DNA from 3 places in the Actinopolymorpha sp. B9G3 genome. Region 2 is predicted to be linked to each of the others. Evidence: riboswitches for the same ligand, from Rfam matches in the RefSeq annotation. Region 2 holds a riboswitch; each other region holds the start of a gene.
The links. Region 2 has a riboswitch for S-adenosylmethionine ahead of thrC (threonine synthase). Riboswitches for the same ligand answer to the same signal wherever they lie in the genome.
Positions count from the first base shown of each region.

Region 1: linked by a shared signal. The riboswitch ahead of ABNF93_RS14100 (aminotransferase class V-fold PLP-dependent enzyme) and the one ahead of thrC (threonine synthase) in region 2 are both predicted to bind S-adenosylmethionine.
Region 3: linked by a shared signal. The riboswitch ahead of ABNF93_RS16080 (GNAT family N-acetyltransferase) and the one ahead of thrC (threonine synthase) in region 2 are both predicted to bind S-adenosylmethionine.

Region 1 covers NZ_JBEEAB010000006.1:358,294-363,864, reverse strand. Annotated here, with positions in the region: gene ABNF93_RS14105 (cysteine dioxygenase) at 1-56, opposite strand, end outside; gene ABNF93_RS14100 (aminotransferase class V-fold PLP-dependent enzyme) at 76-1,545, opposite strand; SAM riboswitch class IV at 1,586-1,712, opposite strand; gene ABNF93_RS14095 (TrpB-like pyridoxal phosphate-dependent enzyme) at 2,028-3,392, shown strand; gene ABNF93_RS14090 (ketopantoate reductase family protein) at 3,660-4,808, shown strand; gene ABNF93_RS14085 (MerR family transcriptional regulator) at 4,990-5,571, opposite strand, start outside.
Region 2 covers NZ_JBEEAB010000011.1:207,774-213,344, reverse strand. Annotated here, with positions in the region: gene ABNF93_RS20345 (aldo/keto reductase) at 1-314, opposite strand, end outside; gene ABNF93_RS20340 (LysR family transcriptional regulator) at 387-1,298, shown strand; partial or broken gene ABNF93_RS20335 (IS1380 family transposase) at 1,372-1,575, opposite strand; SAM riboswitch class I at 1,933-2,109, shown strand; gene thrC (threonine synthase) at 2,123-3,406, shown strand; gene ABNF93_RS20325 (MoaD/ThiS family protein) at 3,403-3,678, shown strand; gene ABNF93_RS20320 (alpha-amylase family protein) at 3,797-5,401, shown strand.
Region 3 covers NZ_JBEEAB010000008.1:102,435-108,005, forward strand. Annotated here, with positions in the region: gene ABNF93_RS16050 (alginate lyase family protein) at 1-1,161, shown strand, start outside; partial or broken gene ABNF93_RS16055 (GNAT family N-acetyltransferase) at 1,312-1,548, shown strand; gene ABNF93_RS16060 (GNAT family N-acetyltransferase) at 1,644-1,817, shown strand; gene ABNF93_RS16065 (dihydrofolate reductase family protein) at 1,965-2,585, opposite strand; gene ABNF93_RS16070 (SRPBCC family protein) at 2,585-3,091, opposite strand; gene ABNF93_RS16075 (ArsR/SmtB family transcription factor) at 3,095-3,451, opposite strand; gene ABNF93_RS16080 (GNAT family N-acetyltransferase) at 3,592-4,215, opposite strand; SAM riboswitch class I at 4,223-4,311, opposite strand; gene ABNF93_RS16085 (dihydrofolate reductase family protein) at 4,511-5,077, shown strand; gene ABNF93_RS16090 (GntR family transcriptional regulator) at 5,120-5,571, opposite strand, start outside.

The DNA.
Region 1 (5,571 bases), on a different contig from region 2:
TCACCATGGTCGTGGAGTCCGGTGTTCTGTCCTGGCAGCCAGCTGATCAGCCAGATCTCGTGACCCGGGTCCCGGTCATGGGATCACCGCCGCTTCCGGCTGGGCCCACGACGGACGGGGCCGCGGGTCCGGTGTCGGGGCCCACGCACCGCTGCTGTCGGAGTACGACCAGCAGGTTCCCGACGAGACCAGCGCGCTCACGGCATCGGCGAGTCGGTCGACGTCGGCCACCGTGCTCCCGACGCCGAAGCTCGCCCGAAGCGCACCCTCCGGCGCACCCAGCCGGGACACCAGCGGGTGAGCGCAGAACCGTCCATGCCGGATGCCGATGCCGTGCTCGGCCGAGACGTACGCCGCGACGAGACCCGGGTGGAACTCGCCCACCGAGAACGCCACCACACCGATCGAGCTCGGGCTGTCCCGCCAGATCCGATGCAGGCGTACGCCGGGAATGCTGGCCAGCCGCTCGGTCAGGCGTTCCCGAAGGGTCTCCTCGTGGGTTTCGAGCGCACCGTCGGGGAGGCCGGCCAGGGCGTCGCACGCAAAGCCGAGCGCCACCGCGCCGAGCACGTTGGGCGTACCACCCTCGTGCCGGGCGGGCGCGGGCGCCCAATCGGTGTGGGTGAGGCCGACCTCGCGCGCCGCGCCGCCACCGGGAAGGTAGGCCGGGGCAGCGTCGAGCCAGTCGCGACGTCCGACGAGGACACCCGCTCCGAACGGTGCGTAGAGCTTGTGACCCGACAGCGCGAGGTAGTCCACACCGCTGGCCGCCAGGTCGATCCGGCGGTGCGGGGCGAGTTGGGCCGCGTCCACGACGACCCGCGCCCCGGCAGCGTGCGCGATGTCCACGATGTCGGCGATCGGCAGCAGCTCGCCGGTGACGTTGGACGCGCCGGTGACCGCGACCAGTGCGGCCGGGCGGGCGGCGAGTTCGGCGCGCAGGCTGACGAGCGTGGCGCGCTGCGTGGTGCCGGCGAGGACGCAGCGGGTCTTTCCACTCGCGCGATGCCGCCACGGGAGCAGGTTGGCGTGATGTTCGATGTCGAGGTGGACGACCGCTTCGCCCGTGGGTACGCAGTGTGCGAGCAGGGTGAGCGCATCGGTCGTGTTGCGGGTGAAGACCACCACGTCGTCCGGGCGGGCACCCACGAACGCGGCGACCTTGGCCCGCGCGGTCTCGTAGAGCGTCGTACTCACCTGCGAGGCGTATCCCGCCCCTCGGTGCACGCTCGCGTAGAACGGGAGAACGCCGTTCAGGTGGGCCGCGACGGCGGACAGGCAGGGCGCGCTTGCTGCATAGTCGAGTTGGGCGTACGGCACCTGCTGGCCGCTGACGACCGGCACCTGCAGGTCGGCACCGACCACCGGGAGGAGCGGCTGGAGGCCGGCTTCTGAGCCACGTGGAACGGTGTTCGGCGAGGGTGGAGCGGTGTTCGGCGGCGGCGAGGTGGCGGTGAACGACAGTGGGGTGGGGCTCAGCGGCAGTGTGGTGGCGCTGGGGGCGAACGGCGCACAGGGCGCAGGCGCGGTGTCGACTGGTGTCATGGCGTACCTCACAAGGTCTCGGGGACCCTGTGGGCTGCGGGTCCCGCGCTTGTGGTGCCGGGCGGCACCACCTGGTCCTCACCCGGGGCACCCCACCGCGGTTGGAGGGTTGCCGGCCAGCAAGCCGGGGCTCTCAGGGCTTGGCGCCCTTGCTGGCACTCATGACCGCGACACACGTTAACCGGTGGCAGTAGCAACTCGCCTCGATGTATCAAATAATGGACGCGCGTACCAATATGTGGGCAGCCTGCAGCTCGACCTCCGGCAGCCCATAGTCGTACGTCCTCTTTGCCGAAGGTCGTGACCAGCCGTCGGAGGCCCACATCCGCAGCCTGGCAGGCGATCGACCGATCGGGGTCGTCGAACTGACCGCCGCGGGCTCGCTCGGGCGGGTCCGCATCCTGACCGTCCGGTGAACCGACCGGGCGTACCCACGGCTTCGGGGTTCCGCCCATCGACGCGGCCCGGCTACCGTGACCGGCATGCCTGCACCGACGAAGATTGTTCTCGACGAGTCCGAGCTGCCACGAGCCTGGTACAACGTGCTCGCTGACCTGCCGAGCCCACCGCCGCCGGTCCTGCACCCGGGCACCCACCAGCCGGTTGGCCCGGACGACCTCGCCCCGCTCTTCCCGATGGACCTCATCCTGCAGGAGGTGACGACCGAGCGGTACGTCGAGATTCCCGAGGAGGTCCTCGACGTCTACCGGCTGTGGCGGCCGTCGCCGCTCTACCGCGCCCATCGCCTGGAGAAGGCGCTCGGCACGCCGGCCAAGATCTTCTACAAGTACGAAGGCGGCTCACCCGCCGGGTCCCACAAGCCCAACACCGCCGTGCCACAGGCGTACTACAACGCCAAGGCGGGCGTACGCAGGTTGACGACCGAGACAGGCGCAGGCCAGTGGGGCACGGCGCTGGCGTTCGCCTGCTCGCAGTACGACCTGGCCTGCGAGGTCTGGCAGGTGCGCGCGTCGTACGACCAGAAGCCGTACCGCAAGATCATGATCGAGACGTTCGGCGGCACCATCCACCCGTCGCCGTCGGACCTGACCGCGGCCGGGCGCGCCGTGCTGGAGAAGGATCCCGACTCGCCCGGGTCGCTCGGCATCGCGATCTCGGAGGCGGTCGAGGTCGCGGCGACGAACGCCGACACCAACTACTCCCTCGGCAGCGTCCTCAACCACGTGCTGCTGCACCAGACGATCATCGGCGAGGAGGCGGTCGCGCAGTTCGGCAAGGTGGGGTTGACACCGGACGTCCTCATCGGCTGCACCGGCGGCGGCTCGAACTTCGGCGGGCTCGCGTTCCCCTTCCTCCGCGAGAAGCTGGCGGGTCGGCTCGACGTCACGATCCGCGCCGTGGAGCCGGCGAGCTGCCCGTCGCTGACGAAGGGGGTCTATGCGTACGACTTCGGTGACACGGCAGGCATGACGCCCTTGATGAAGATGCACACGCTGGGCCACGACTTCATCCCCGACCCGATCCACGCCGGTGGGCTGCGCTACCACGGCATGTCGCCGCTGCTCTCCCATATCTACGAGCTGGGTTTGATCGAGGCGGTGGCGAAGACGCAGCGGGAGTGCTTCGAGGCGGGTGTGCAGTTCGCGCGTACGGAAGGGATCGTGCCGGCGCCGGAGCCCACCCACGCCCTCGCCGCGTGCATCGACGAAGCCCTGCGCTGCAAGGAGTCTGGCGAGGAGAAGGTCATTCTCACCGCACTGTGCGGGCACGGTCACCTGGATCTCGCGGCCTACGGTACGTATCTCGCCGGTGAGCTTGTCGACCACGAACTCGCCTCGGACCAGGTGGCAGCCGCCGTCGCGGGCCTGCCCACCGTCCCCGCATAGCGCGCCGGTCTTCCCGCATGGCGAGCAGGTCGTCCAGGACAGGGCGCCGGTCGTCCCGCATGCCGCAGGCGTTCCGGGGGAGGCAGGCGTTTCGGGGCAGCCCGCGAATGACCACGCTGAGCAGGCGTACGGACGCCCAGCCAGGCATCGACACCGGTCCAGGTCACACCTGCATGCTCAACGTGGTCATTTGCCAGCGGCCCCGCCCAGTCGATAGACCTTCGTACGACGGGAGTTCGGGCGGGACGAATCCTTGGGAGACAGGACATGGGTGAGGCGGGTCGGCGATTCGTCATCTACGGTGCCGGGGCGATCGGCGGCGTGTTGGGAGCTCGACTGCACAGAGCGGGCCACGAGGTCGTACTGATCGCGCGTGGAGCGCACCTCGACGCGATCCGGGACGACGGGCTGCGGGTGGAGTCGCCGTACGACACGGAGACGCTGCCGCTGCCCGCGGTGGGGGACCCGAGCGAGATCGAGTGGCGGCGCGGCGACATCGTGCTGCTGACGATGAAGAGTACGGACACGGCGGACGCGGTCCGGGCCCTCGCTGGAGCGGCCGACGCGCAGACGCCGGTCTTCTGCGTGCAGAACGGCGTCGCGAACGAGCCTATGGTCCTGCGGCAGTTCGCCAACGTCTACGGCGTCCACGTGATGTTCCCCGCGACGTACCTCACGCCGGGGGTCGTCCAGGCACCGTCCACGCCGGTCACCGGGATCCTCGACCTCGGCAGGTACCCGAGCGGTGTCGACGACACCGCCCGTGAGGTCGCGGAGGCGTTCCGGTCCGCGACGTTCGCCTCCGAACCGCGTCCCGACATCATGCGGCGGAAGTACACCAAGCTGCTCGGCAACCTCGGCAACGCCGTCGACGCCGTGTGCACGCGAGGCGACGGCCGCGACGAGGTGATCGACCGACTGCGCGCGGAGGGTCTCGCGGCGCTGGACGCGGCCGGCATCGAGTACCAGTCGTTCGAGGAGGACCGGGCCCGCCGCGGCGACCTGCTGCAGGTCAAACCGGTCAACGGCCAGGACCGCACCGGCAGCTCCTCGTGGCAGAGCCTCGCGAGGGGCACCCGCACGATCGAGGCCGACTATCTCAACGGCGAGATCGTCCTTCTCGGACGGCTCCACGGCGTACCCACCCCCGCCAACGAACTCGCCCGCCAGCTCGCCAACCAGGCCGCCCGCGCGGGCAGTCCGCCAGGGCTGATGTCACCCGAGGTGTTCCTCGCCCGCCTCGACGCGGCGCCCGACGCCAGCGGCCAGGGACCGGCGCCCACCGGCCGCGACGCAGGACATTCCGACCGGGACGGGTCAGACGGTACGAACGACGCGGTTGGCACAGGCACGAACGACGCGGTTGGCGAGGGTACGAACGATGCCGTTGCCGAAGGCGTACTCCCCACGCGGTAGGAACGGCTGTGGTGGACCGGCATCGCCGGCGCACCCGTCGGCGTCCCGCTGGTCATCGCCTGGTCCAGATCGCACGGGGGACCTTCAGCGCCGCCCAAAACCAGCCCGAACAGCGTCCGATCGACGTCCTGGCGATCCTCCTGCTGCTCGCTGGAGCGGCGGCCCTTCGAGCGGGGTGCGGTCAGATCGGGTACGCGACGTCGCACACGTGGTCGGTCGGCGCGGCCGCGGCGACGTCGACGCCGGGAAGGTAGACCTCGCGCGGCGACCCGGCGCAGGTCCGCTTCCGCGCGGTCATCCAGCGTTCAACGGCGTCGTAGGCGGACAGGATCTGCGGCATGTCGAACTGCGCCTTGGTCACCCGGACGTACGCCTCGCGGTGGGCCGGCTCCTCCCGCGCGGTAGGACCATCAGCGGGTAACGCTCCGTCACGTCCGAGGGTCCCCCGCACGGGTACGCAGACCTCGACCGGTCCGTCGCTGTCGTCGTTGACCGCGCCGTGGAAGATGACGAAGAGCGGCCCGGTCATCCCGCCGTTGTCCTGGGCGACCGCCGACAGCCGGACCTTCGTCGCGGTAAGCCAGGACTCGAGCTCCTCCAGGCGCAGGTGCCGGCACTCGGTGAGCACCAGCTGATCGGGGACCTCCCGCTCGCGCACGTCGTACCCGTCGAACCGGGCGTCCCCGCCGAGCAGGCTGGTGCGGAGAAGTGCGGCCAGTTCCCGTTGACCGGCGAGCCGGCGTTCGATGGCCTCCCAGTACGC
Region 2 (5,571 bases):
GCGCGCACGCGGTCAGGGGCGAGGCCCTTCCCGGGCGGGTCGGAGACGGGCATGCGGACCTTCGTGGCCACGACGACCTCGTCGCGGTGCGAGGCCAGCCACGGCGCAAGCGTGCGCTCGGACTCCCCGTCGCCGTAGACGTCCGCGGTGTCGAGGAAGTTGCCGCCGGCCTCGAGGTAGCGGTCCAGCATCCGGTGCGACTCGTCGCGCGGCGTCTTGCCGCCCATGAGCATCGTGCCGAGGCAGAGCCGGGTCACCTGGAGCGGGCCAAGTTTCCTGGTGTCCATTGGGCGTATCGCCTTCACCGTTGTCATGCAGGAGAGGCTATGAGCCAGCGATTGATGCGTCCAATGCCCAAATCGTTGTGCTCTCATATCATCTTGCGCATGATATCGAGTTCGCAGCGCCAGCTGCGCGCCCTGTTGATGGTCGCGGATGAGCTGCATGTGGGTCGTGCGGCCGAGCGGCTCGGCGTCACCCAACCCTCGCTTAGCCGGCAGATCGCCGCCATGGAGAAGGACCTCGGTGTCCCTCTCTTTTCGCGTGCACGAAGGCGGTTCGTCCTGACTCCGGCTGGCGAGGTCGTGGTCGCCGGGGCCCGCGAGATCCTTGCCCGTAGCGACGAAGTCGTACGCGACGCCAAACGCGCGCACGCTGGCGAGGTTGGCTCCCTACGGCTGGGATTCGTCCAGTCGGCAACCTACGATGCGATTCCGCGACTCGTCAGTACCTTCCGTGCTGCATATCCGGACGTCGTCGTCAACGCCCGCACGATGACGACGTTGGAACAGAGCGTGGCCCTACGCAGCGGTCATCTCGATGTCGGCCTGCTCCGGCCCGTCATGGCGCTGCACGGGCTGACGAAGAAGGTGATCTCGCGCGACGCGCTCGTGGCAGCCCTGCCGGCGACCCACCGGCTCGTGGGATACGAACGTATTCCCCTCGCCGCACTGGCCGACGAGTCATTCGTGTTCTTCATCAGAGATTCCGGGCCGATCGTCCATGACACGATCATCGGTTACTGTCTGGCCGCAGGGTTCAGCCCGCGGATCGTGCAGGAGGCTCAGGTGCAGACCATCCCCGCACTCGTCGCCGCCGACCTGGGCGTCTCGCTTCTCATCTCTCCAACACCACCGCACGATGCGAGTCAGGTGGTCTACCGCCCGATCCAGGACGACCTTCCACTATGGGACATGGCGCTGGCCTGGTCGGCGAGCAACCAGTCGCCGACCTTGGCCAGATTCCTTGCCGTCGCCGAGAATGCCTCGTCAATGGCGACGGGCGACGCCAGCCGGTGAGACGTCCGATGAGCCAGCGATCGACACATCGGCGCCGGCGGGACCGCCGACAGCACCCAGGCCGCGTCCGCAAGAACGCCCAGTCCGCCCGGACCAGCGGCTTGGCGGCAGTCAGGCCACGGATGGTCTTCAGCGCGTCGCTGACCAGCCGCTTCGCGCCGCGTGGTGAGCCAGTCGAGCCCTTGCGCAGCCGCTGCGCCACGACCACCGGCGCGCCGGTCGCGGCAATCACCGTAGCCAGCAACGCATTCAGCCCGCGCACACAGGAAGAACCCCAACGTCGACGGCGTGTACGCCCGGTCGAAGACCCGAGGGACGCTTGCCGCCATGCCGCAACAGGTCCACGCCACTCTCATCCCACCCAATTCGTCGGTGGGTCCGGGCTTAGCGACCCTTGGCGACCTTCGCCGAATCGCCAGGCAAATGACCACGCTGGGTAGGCCCCCGGAACCCGACACATGCGTGGACGCATGGCGGGGGTCCTGTCGCCTACCCAGCGTGGTCATTTGCGGCTCCTCACGGCGCGGGACCGACCGCCACCGTCCCGATGGTGGACAACCGTCTCGAATACTGGTCCTGCCGGACGATCTCGGAGACGGGTCAGTTACGCTCGCCGACAACAACTCAACAAGGAATCTCATCCAGAGGGGCAGAGGGACCGGCCCGACGAAGCCCCGGCAACCGGCCGACCGCCGACGCGTGTGTCTCGCGTGCATCAGAGGCCCCGCGGCGGACACGGTGCCAAGTCCGGCTCACGACGACCCGACCAGGAGATCCCTGGGCCGGCTCGGACGCTTGAGGAAGATGAGGAAGGAAGGCCTCTCATGACGACCACGTACGCCGGCGCCGACACGACGGGCGCCGCGCAGACCCCCCGCCCCGGTGCGTTCGGCAACGCCACGAGTCTGCGATGTCGCGAGTGTGGCGCGACCACCGAACTCGGCGCGCAGTACGCCTGTACCGAATGCTTCGGCCCCCTCGAGGTGGCCTACGACTACCCGCAGATCACCCGCGACGACCTCGCCGCGGGGCCGGCCAACATCTGGCGCTACCAGGCGCTCCTGCCGGTGCCCACCGACGTCGCGTCGTTCCCCAACACCGAACCCGGCCTCACCCCGCTCGTCCGTGCCGACCGCCTGGCCGCCGCCCTCGGTGTCAGGACCCTGTGGATCAAGAACGACGCGGCCAACCCGACCCACTCGTTCAAGGATCGCGTGGTGGCGGTCGCACTCAGCGCGGCCCGCGAGCTGGGCTTCCAGGTGCTGGCGTGCCCGTCGACCGGCAACCTCGCCAATGCCGTCGCCGCGGCCGCTGCCCGGGCGGGCATCCGCAGCGTCGTCATGGTCCCGCACAACCTCGAACAGCAGAAGATCCTCACGACCGCCGTCTACGGCGGCACCCTGGTCGCTGTCGAAGGCACCTACGACGACGTCAACCGGCTCGCCAGCGAGATCGCCGGTGAGGAAGAGAGCTGGGCGTTCGTCAACGTCAACGTCCGGCCCTACTACGCCGAGGGTTCCAAGACGCTGGGCTTCGAGATCGCCGAACAGCTCGGTTGGCGGCTGCCCCAGCAGGTCGTCGTCCCGATCGCGTCCGGTGCGCAGCTGGTGAAGGTCGACAAGGGACTGCGGGAGTTCGTCGACCTCGGGCTGATCGAGGATGCGCCGTACAAGATCTTCGGCGCGCAGGCGACCGGTTGCGCGCCGGTGTCGGCGGCGTTCAAGGCGGGCCACGACGTGGTGGCGCCGGTACGTCCGGACACCATCGCCAAGTCGCTCGCGATCGGCAACCCTGCCGACGGACCGTACGTGCTCGATGTCTGCCGACGCACGGGCGGTGTCGTCGAGGACGTCAGTGACGACGAGGTGGTCGAGGGCATCGCGCTGCTCGCGCGCACGGAGGGGATCTTCGGCGAGACCGCCGGCGGCGTCACCGTCGCGACGCTGAAGAAGCTGATCGACACCGGGCAACTCGACCCTGACGCGGAGACCGTCATCATCAACTCCGGCGACGGACTGAAGACCCTGGACGCCATCGCCGGCAAGGTGGGGCCTGCGGCAACCATCCGTCCGACGTACGACGCATTCACGAAGGCAGGGCTCGCATGAGCGTGAAGGTACGAGTTCCGACGATCCTGCGCACCTACACCGGCGGCGCTTCCGAGGTGGACGCGGACGGTGCCACGCTCGGCGAGGTGCTCGACTCCCTGGAGACGAAGTACCCCGGCATCCGCGCGCGGGTGCTCGACGACGCCGGGAAGCTGCGCCGGTTCGTCAACGTCTATGTCGGCGAGGAGGACGTGCGCTTCGCTTCCGGCCTGGAAACCCCGACACCGGAAGGCGTTCAGGTCTCGGTGATCCCCGCCGTCGCCGGCGGCTGAACCGCACCGTCGCTGGGAGCAGAGCCCGCTCGCTGGCGGGGGCCCGCTCGTGGGGCCGCTGAGTTCCCGTCGCTGACTGCTGAACCCGGTTCCCGGAGTCTCCGGAAAGGAAGTCCACGTGCCTTCCCTGACGCTTCCGGACGCGGTGTTCGTCGTCCACGACCGTCGTGACGGCCTCCGTCAAGCTCACCTTGACGGAGGCCGTTTCACGTCCTCGGAGGTCGAGGTCAGTCTTCCGACCGTCACCGGCGGCCGTGCTGTCCAGGTGGCGTCTCCCCGCCGGGAACTTTCGTGGGTGGTCCTGCGCTGGCGTGAGCCACACCCCGAGTCGACCCTCGTACTCGGTGATGCATGGGAGCGCTCGTACGGCGATCTGCAGTGGCGGACCCTCCAACCACACCGGTTACTGCCGTGGTCGTGGTTGGGCCACGACCAGGCGACCGGCACGACGTCCGGCATGGGTGTGCGGGTTCGTCCGAACGCCTTCTGTTCCTGGACCGTCGACGCCGATGGCGTGTCCTGCTGGATCGACGTGCGGAGCGGCGGATCGCCCGTGCTGCTGGGCGATCGAGTTCTCGACGCGGCGACCGTCGTCACCGTCGGCGGGGATCCAGGCGAGTCGGCGTACGCGGTCCAGTGCCGGCTGACGGCAGCGATGTGTGACGATCCCTTACCAGTAAGAGATCCCGTCGTCGGTTGCAACAACTGGTACTACGCGTACGGCCGCGACTTCGGCCCGGCACAGATCCTTCGCGACGCTGAGACGATCGTGGAGTACGCCGACGGCCATCCGGTCCGTCCCTACTGCGTGGTCGATGCCGGATGGAGCCCTGGCGGTGTGTGCCCCGGCGGTCCGTGGACCGCCGGTGTGGAAGGGTTGTTCGACGACATGGCGGGTTTCGCCGCCGACATCGCTTCGCGGGGTGCACGTCCGGGCATCTGGATGCGTCCGGCCGCATTGTCATCCGTCGACGATCCCGGTCGGCTGCGCGCCGGGCCGCGACCGGCTCGCGAGCAGCCGCTCGACCTCACCCTGCAAGCCAACCTTGACACGATCCGCGAGGACGTCAATCGCCTTGTGGGCTGGGGATTCGAGCTCGTCAAGCATGACTTCTCGACCTTCGACGCGTTCGGACGCTTCGGTCCGGCGATGGGCGTGAGCCTGACCGACGGCGGCTGGCACTTCGCCGACCGCAGCCGTACGAACGCAGAGATTCTGCTCAGGCTCTATCGCGTCATCCGCGAAGCCGCTGGCGATGCCGTCGTGATCGGCTGCAACACGGTCGGCCAGCTGGCCGCCGGTCTGGTCGAGGTGCAACGCATCGGTGACGACACGTCGGGGCGCGCCTGGGAACGCACCAGGCGAATGGGCGTCAACTCCTTGGCGTTCCGGCTCGCCCAGCACGAGAGGTTCTTCGTCGCCGACGCCGACTGCGTACCCTGCACACCGGACACGCCGTGGGACAGGAACCGCCAGTTCCTCGACCTGGTGGCACGTTCGGGCACGGCGTTGTTCGTGTCGGTCGACCCGGCGGCACGCACTCCGTCGGCCGACGCGGACCTGCGCTCCGCGGTGCGCCTGGCACTCGACGGTGGAACCCCGGGCGGCGTCGAACCGCTCGACTGGTTGCGGGCAACGGACCCCCGACGCTGGCGTACGAACGAGGGACTGCACGTCTACGACTGGACCGAGCTCTGGGGCGCCAACCTGTTGGCCACCTGAGGCGTGCCCGCCGGGGAGAGGCAGCGTCCTCGTACCGCGGCGCTGACCGCGGGTCTGTCCGGCGTGCGGTCGATGTCCCCCGAATCCGTGCACACACACGATTTCTGCTGTGCCGATGAACAGTTCGTCCCAGCGAGCGCATCGATGCAACCGCGACTGCGGAGCGCTAC
Region 3 (5,571 bases), on a different contig from region 2:
TCCCACGGTGAGCCAACTCGGGCGGCAACCACGCCCGCGGGGGCCGACACCCAGCAGACAGCGGGTTCGGACTTTCGGCATCCTGGTGTCCTGGTGAGTGCAGGGCAGCTGGAGTTCGTTCGGCAGAAGGTGGCTTCGGGGGCCGAGCCGTGGGCGACGGCGTTCGCCGCCATGCGGTCGAGCGCGCTCGCCTCCCTCACGCGGGAGCCGAAGCCGTGGGTGGTCGTCGAGTGCGGGTCGAACTCGAATCCCAACCACGGTTGCACGGACGAGCGTGAAGATGCCCTCGCGGCCTACACGCACGCGCTCCTTTGGAACCTCACCGGCGAGGAAGCCCACGCCCGCAAGGCGACAGAGATCCTGGACGCCTGGTCGGCGACGCTGACCGGACACACCAACAGCAACGCACCGTTGCAGGCCGGGTGGTCGGGTGCGTCGTTCGCGCGGGCGGGTGAGCTGATGCGGCACACCTACGACGGCTGGCCGGCCGACCGGGTGGAACGCTTTGCCACGATGCTGCGCGAGGTTCACCTGCCGCAGGTGTTCGACCGCCGACCAGGACACAACGGCAACTGGGAACTCATCATGATGGACGCGGCCGTCGGAATATCGGTGTTCCTCGACGACCGCGAGTCCTTCGACCACGCGATCGGGATCTGGCAACGCCGGGTGCCCGCATACTTCTACCTCGAGTCCGACGGACCACTGCCCCATCCGCCACCGGACGGCGGGAAGGACACGCCGGAGGAGCTGATCGACTACTGGCACGGCCAGACGACGTTCGTCGACGGCCTCTCGCAGGAGACCTGCCGGAACTTCGGCTATGTGGGTTGGGGAATCGACGCGACGGCACACGTGGCGGAGACAGCCCGACTCCAGGGGCTCCAGCTCTACTCCGAAGTGGGCGAACGCGTCACCAAGGCGCTGGAGTTCCACGCGAAGTACGACCTCGGCGCCGATCCTCCGGACTGGCTGTGTGGTGGAACGAAGGAGCGCACCCTCGGCCCGACCCTGGAGGTGGCGTTCAACCACTACCACAACCGGTACGGCGTCAGGCTCAAGCGGACGGAACGACTTCTCGAGACGCCGGGCGTCAGGCCGACCGGGGCCAACTACTTCCTCGCCTGGGAAACCCTCACCCACGCGAACAATCCGTGGTGATCGCCGATCGCCCGACCGCCAGGAAACGCCCACCAGGACAAGTGCGGCCGCGGCCCTAGACTGATCTGCCTCAGATACAGCAGGAGGCGTGCCGGCGTGACGGCCATTTTCGACTTCTCGACATTTCCGCACCTTTCGACCGAGCGGACGGTGCTGCGGGAGTGGGAAGCTGCCGACGCTGCCGACCTGTTCGTCTGGCGCAGCGACCCCGAGGTGCAGAAGTACAACTCCGCGCCGATGCGGGACGTGACCGAAGCTGCCCACCTGATCGACGAGATTCGCCGGGACTACTCCGCGCAGAGGGGGATCTCCTGGGCGGTCACGCATCGCGGCGATGGTCGCGCCATCGGTCTCTTCGGATTCAACTCCTGGGAGAGATTCCATCGCCGCGCCGACATCGGTTATGACCTCCGGCGCGATTACTGGGGCCGCGGGATCGCGACTGAACCCTCGAGGCCATCCTCCGGTTCGGGTTCACCCGCATGGACCTCAACCGCGTCGAGGCGGAGACGATCGCCGACAACCACGAGTCGGTACGCCTGCTCAAGCGACTGGGATTTCAGCGAGAAGGCATTCGGCGGGCGTACTCCCTGGAGGAGGACGGCACCTTTCACGACGGTGCGATCTACGGCCTTCTCGCACATGACTATCGCTGAGGCGGCGGGCGGGTTCGTGGACCAACCGTCAGTTGATCCCTGACGCGGCTCACGATTCGGGGCCCGCGTGGGTGTTCCTTCGCGTCCGCCCGTCCGCCCGTCCGCCGTCTGCCGTGTGTCGTCCGCCCTGTGTCGTCCGCCGTGCGCCTACCGCTGCCGGACGGCGTAGGTCAGGTGCGTCACCCTCGGGGAGGGCTCCGCGCGGATCGGCTCCAGCGCCACGCGGCCCGCGTCCACGCCCTCGAACAGGCGGATTCCGGAGCCGAACAGCACGGGCGACAGCGCGATCGAGAACTCGTCGATCAGGCCGGCGTTCACGTACTCCAGGATCGTCGCGCCGCCCCCCGCGATGCGGACATCTCGGTCGCCGGCGGCCTCGCGGGCCTGGTCGAGCGCGGCCTCGATGCCGTCGTTGACGAACTGGAAGGTGGTCCCGCCCGGCCGCTCCCAGGGGTCACGCTTCTCGTGCGTCACGACGAACACCGGGGTGTGGAACGGCGCCTCCTCCGGCCACATCTGCTCGCCGGCGTCGAACATGCGCTTGCCCATGACGCTCGCGCCGGTGCGCAGATACGTCTCCCGCACGATCTCGTTGTCGCGCCCTTCCTCGCCGCCCCCGCCGAGCTTCAGGTTCTCCCGGAAGAACCGCAGCGGGAAGACCCACCGCTGCAGTTCCACCCACTGCTGCCCCATCAAGTCCCCGAGGGACTCGGGCGCGATGAAACCGTCCAGCGACATCGACACGCTGAAGAACACCTTTCCGGCCATCAGTCCTCCGCTCCCAACCGAGCAATCTCGGTGACGTAGGCCGCCAGCTTGCTCAGGGTCTGCTGGCCGGCTTCGATCGCGTGGTACTTCTCGACCGCCTCGTCGCGCCGTTCCTTGCTGGGGAACACCGTGCGCATCTCGATCCGGGTCGCCGCACCGTCGGGCTCGAACGTCAGGACCGACTCGAAGGCGTTCGGGTCGCCGCGGGACTCACCGTGCAGCAGCGCGATCCGTTCCGGCGGGGCGATCTCGGTCCAGGAGATCCACTCGGTGTAGTCCGTACCGTCCGGCCCGTGCATCACGAAGTCCCACTCCCCGCCGACGCCGAACTCGAACGACCGTGTGGTCGTGGTGAACCCCTCCGGCCCCCACCACCGCGACAGGTGCCGCACCTCGGTGAACGCCTCGAACACCAGCTCCCGCGGGGCGTCGATGACCCGGGAGATCACGATCTCCCGGTCAGCCGTCGCGGACTGCGCCGGCCCTCCTCGTCCCGTCGCGCTCATCAGCTACTCCTCCTGCCCTGCCTGCTCTAGACGGGCCTGCTTCAGGTCCTGCACGTACGCGTCCAGCCGGTCGAAGCTCTCGCTCCAGAACCGCTCGAACCCACCGGTCCACTCGTGGACAGGTCGCAGCCCGCGGGCGTCAAGGCCGTACAGGCGCTGCTTGCCTGCCTTGCGGTCCCGCACCAGCCCGACCTCCCGGAGCACCCGCAGGTGTTTGGACGCGCGCGGCTGGGTCATCCCCAACTCCCGGGCCAACTCGGTCACCGGCCGCTCACCCGCCCGCAGCAGCACCAGGATCTCCCGGCGCCGCGGCTCGGCGATCGCGTTGAAGACGTCCGACGTCGTCGCGGCTCGTGCCATGTCCGCCATCATATGCCCATATCGGCATGCGTCAAGTCGTGAGGAATCAGGCGGCAGCGAGATCCAGCGTGTATCCGGGAAATCCCTCGCGGAGAGGTCGCGCCGTACTCCGCATAGACGTCAAGGCTCGCGTCCAGGCCCTATCGAATGCTCAGGCCCCCGATCCGCGCGCCGAGTGCCGACTTGACGGACGGCCATTCGGTCGCGACGACAGAGAACATGGCCGAGTCGCGCAACGCCCCCGCCTCACCAGGCGCCCACGAGGCCGACCAACTGCGCAACACCCCCTCGAAGCGCGCCCCGAGGCCCTCGATCGCCCGGCGCGAACGTTCGTTGCGGGCGTCCGTCTTGAGGTCGACACGGGCCACCCCCAACGTCTCGAACGCATACGTGAAGAGCAGCAGCTTTGCCTCGGCATTGATCCCCGTGCCCTGCGCCGACGCCGCAAGCCAGGTCCAGCCGATTTCGATGGCGCGCAGATCCTGCCGGTCCGGCCACGTTCGCGGGTTCCAGAGGGCTGTGCAACCCACGGCCATACCGTCCCGCTGCCGGACCTGCGCGAAGGGCGTGAGTCCCTCGCTCCTGCGAGCGAACTGGGTCGCCAGGTACTCCTTCACCTCGGCACCGCGGGGAACCACGGTGAAGCCGTAGGTGCGGCGATCTTCCTCCGCGGACCGCGCCAGATCCGACGCGTGAGCCATCGCCAGTGGCTCCAGCCGAACGAGCGATCCATGGAGTACGGGCACATCGAGCCATGCGCTCATGAGCGCCTCCTCATCGTTCCTGGCATTGGCACCTTGCCGTAGGGCAGGTTGCCGGACCGTCGCTGGGCCAGGTCCCTGGGATCCTCTGGATGAACCTCGGTGAGGGGATCATGCCTCGGCGTAGGACGGCGGTCAACGTCGGCCGCCACCGAACCGGCGAACTGCCGCGAACACCGATGAATCCGCGCCACGATCGTGGTCTGCACCTGCGTCACCCGCGGAATCGGCGGTTCGGCAAACGAATGAGGATGACTGAGGAGGTCCCGATCATGGGCAAGGTGATCGGGGGGCCACGGTGTCCGTCGACGGGTTCATCGCGGACCAGAACGACAATGTGGGCCCACTGTTCGAGTGGTACGGAAACGGCGACGTGGCGACAACCCTGGGAGATCCGGACCGGGTTTTCCACGTGAGCGCCGCCAGCGCCGAGTACATTCGTTCGACCTCGGGCAATGTCCGCGCGGCGGTGATCGGTCGGCACCTGTTCGACATCACGAACGGATGGCACGGCGTACCCGCGGCAGGCGATCACGTCTTCGTGGTGACTCACCAGCCGCCCACCGACTGGGGGTTCCCCGACGCGCCGTTCACGTTCGTCACCGATGGTGTGCCCAGCGCCATCGCGCAGGCACAGGCCTACGCCGCCGACGGCGACGTGTCGGTGACCTCGGGCGACATCGGGCGCCAGGCTCTCGAAACCGGTCTGGTCGACGAGGTCCACCTCAGCGTGGCACCGGTCATTCTCGGCAGTGGGAAGCGCTTCTTCGGATCCTCCGCCTTGCCCCAACAACTGCTGGAGAACCCGCGGACCATCGAAGGGGATCGCGTCCTGCACCTCATCTACTCCGTCCGCCCGTCCTGACAGGCCGACGAACGCCTGCTGTCGCGGGGTTCTTCCCAGCCTTCACCTGGTCGGATCGACAAGGGTGAACGGTACGACAGACCTGAGCGGCACGTCGTCGCCGCCCAGCTGGGCGTGGAGAAGGTCGACGGCGCGGCGGCCCATCTCCTGCTGGTCCTGCTTGATGTAGACGAAGGTGCCGGCATCAGTCGGCGATTCCAGTGAGTCGAAGCAGGCGATCATCCGACGGTCGGGATCCCATTCACCCGCGTGCTCGAGAACCTGTCGCAGCAGGACGGCGATGTTGTACTCGCAGGCCACGAAGCCGGTGATGCCTGGTTCGCGTTTGAGGAAAGCGCGCAGAGCCTCGCGGTCGGCGCTCGCCACGTCCGCTGACCGCGACCCCGGCAGTGTGCTGTGGAATTCGGTGAAACAGCGTTCGGCGTCTGGTGGATGTCCGCGCTCACGCAGGACGTCACGGTATCCCTGCATCCGTTCCTCGATGCTGGAGGTGT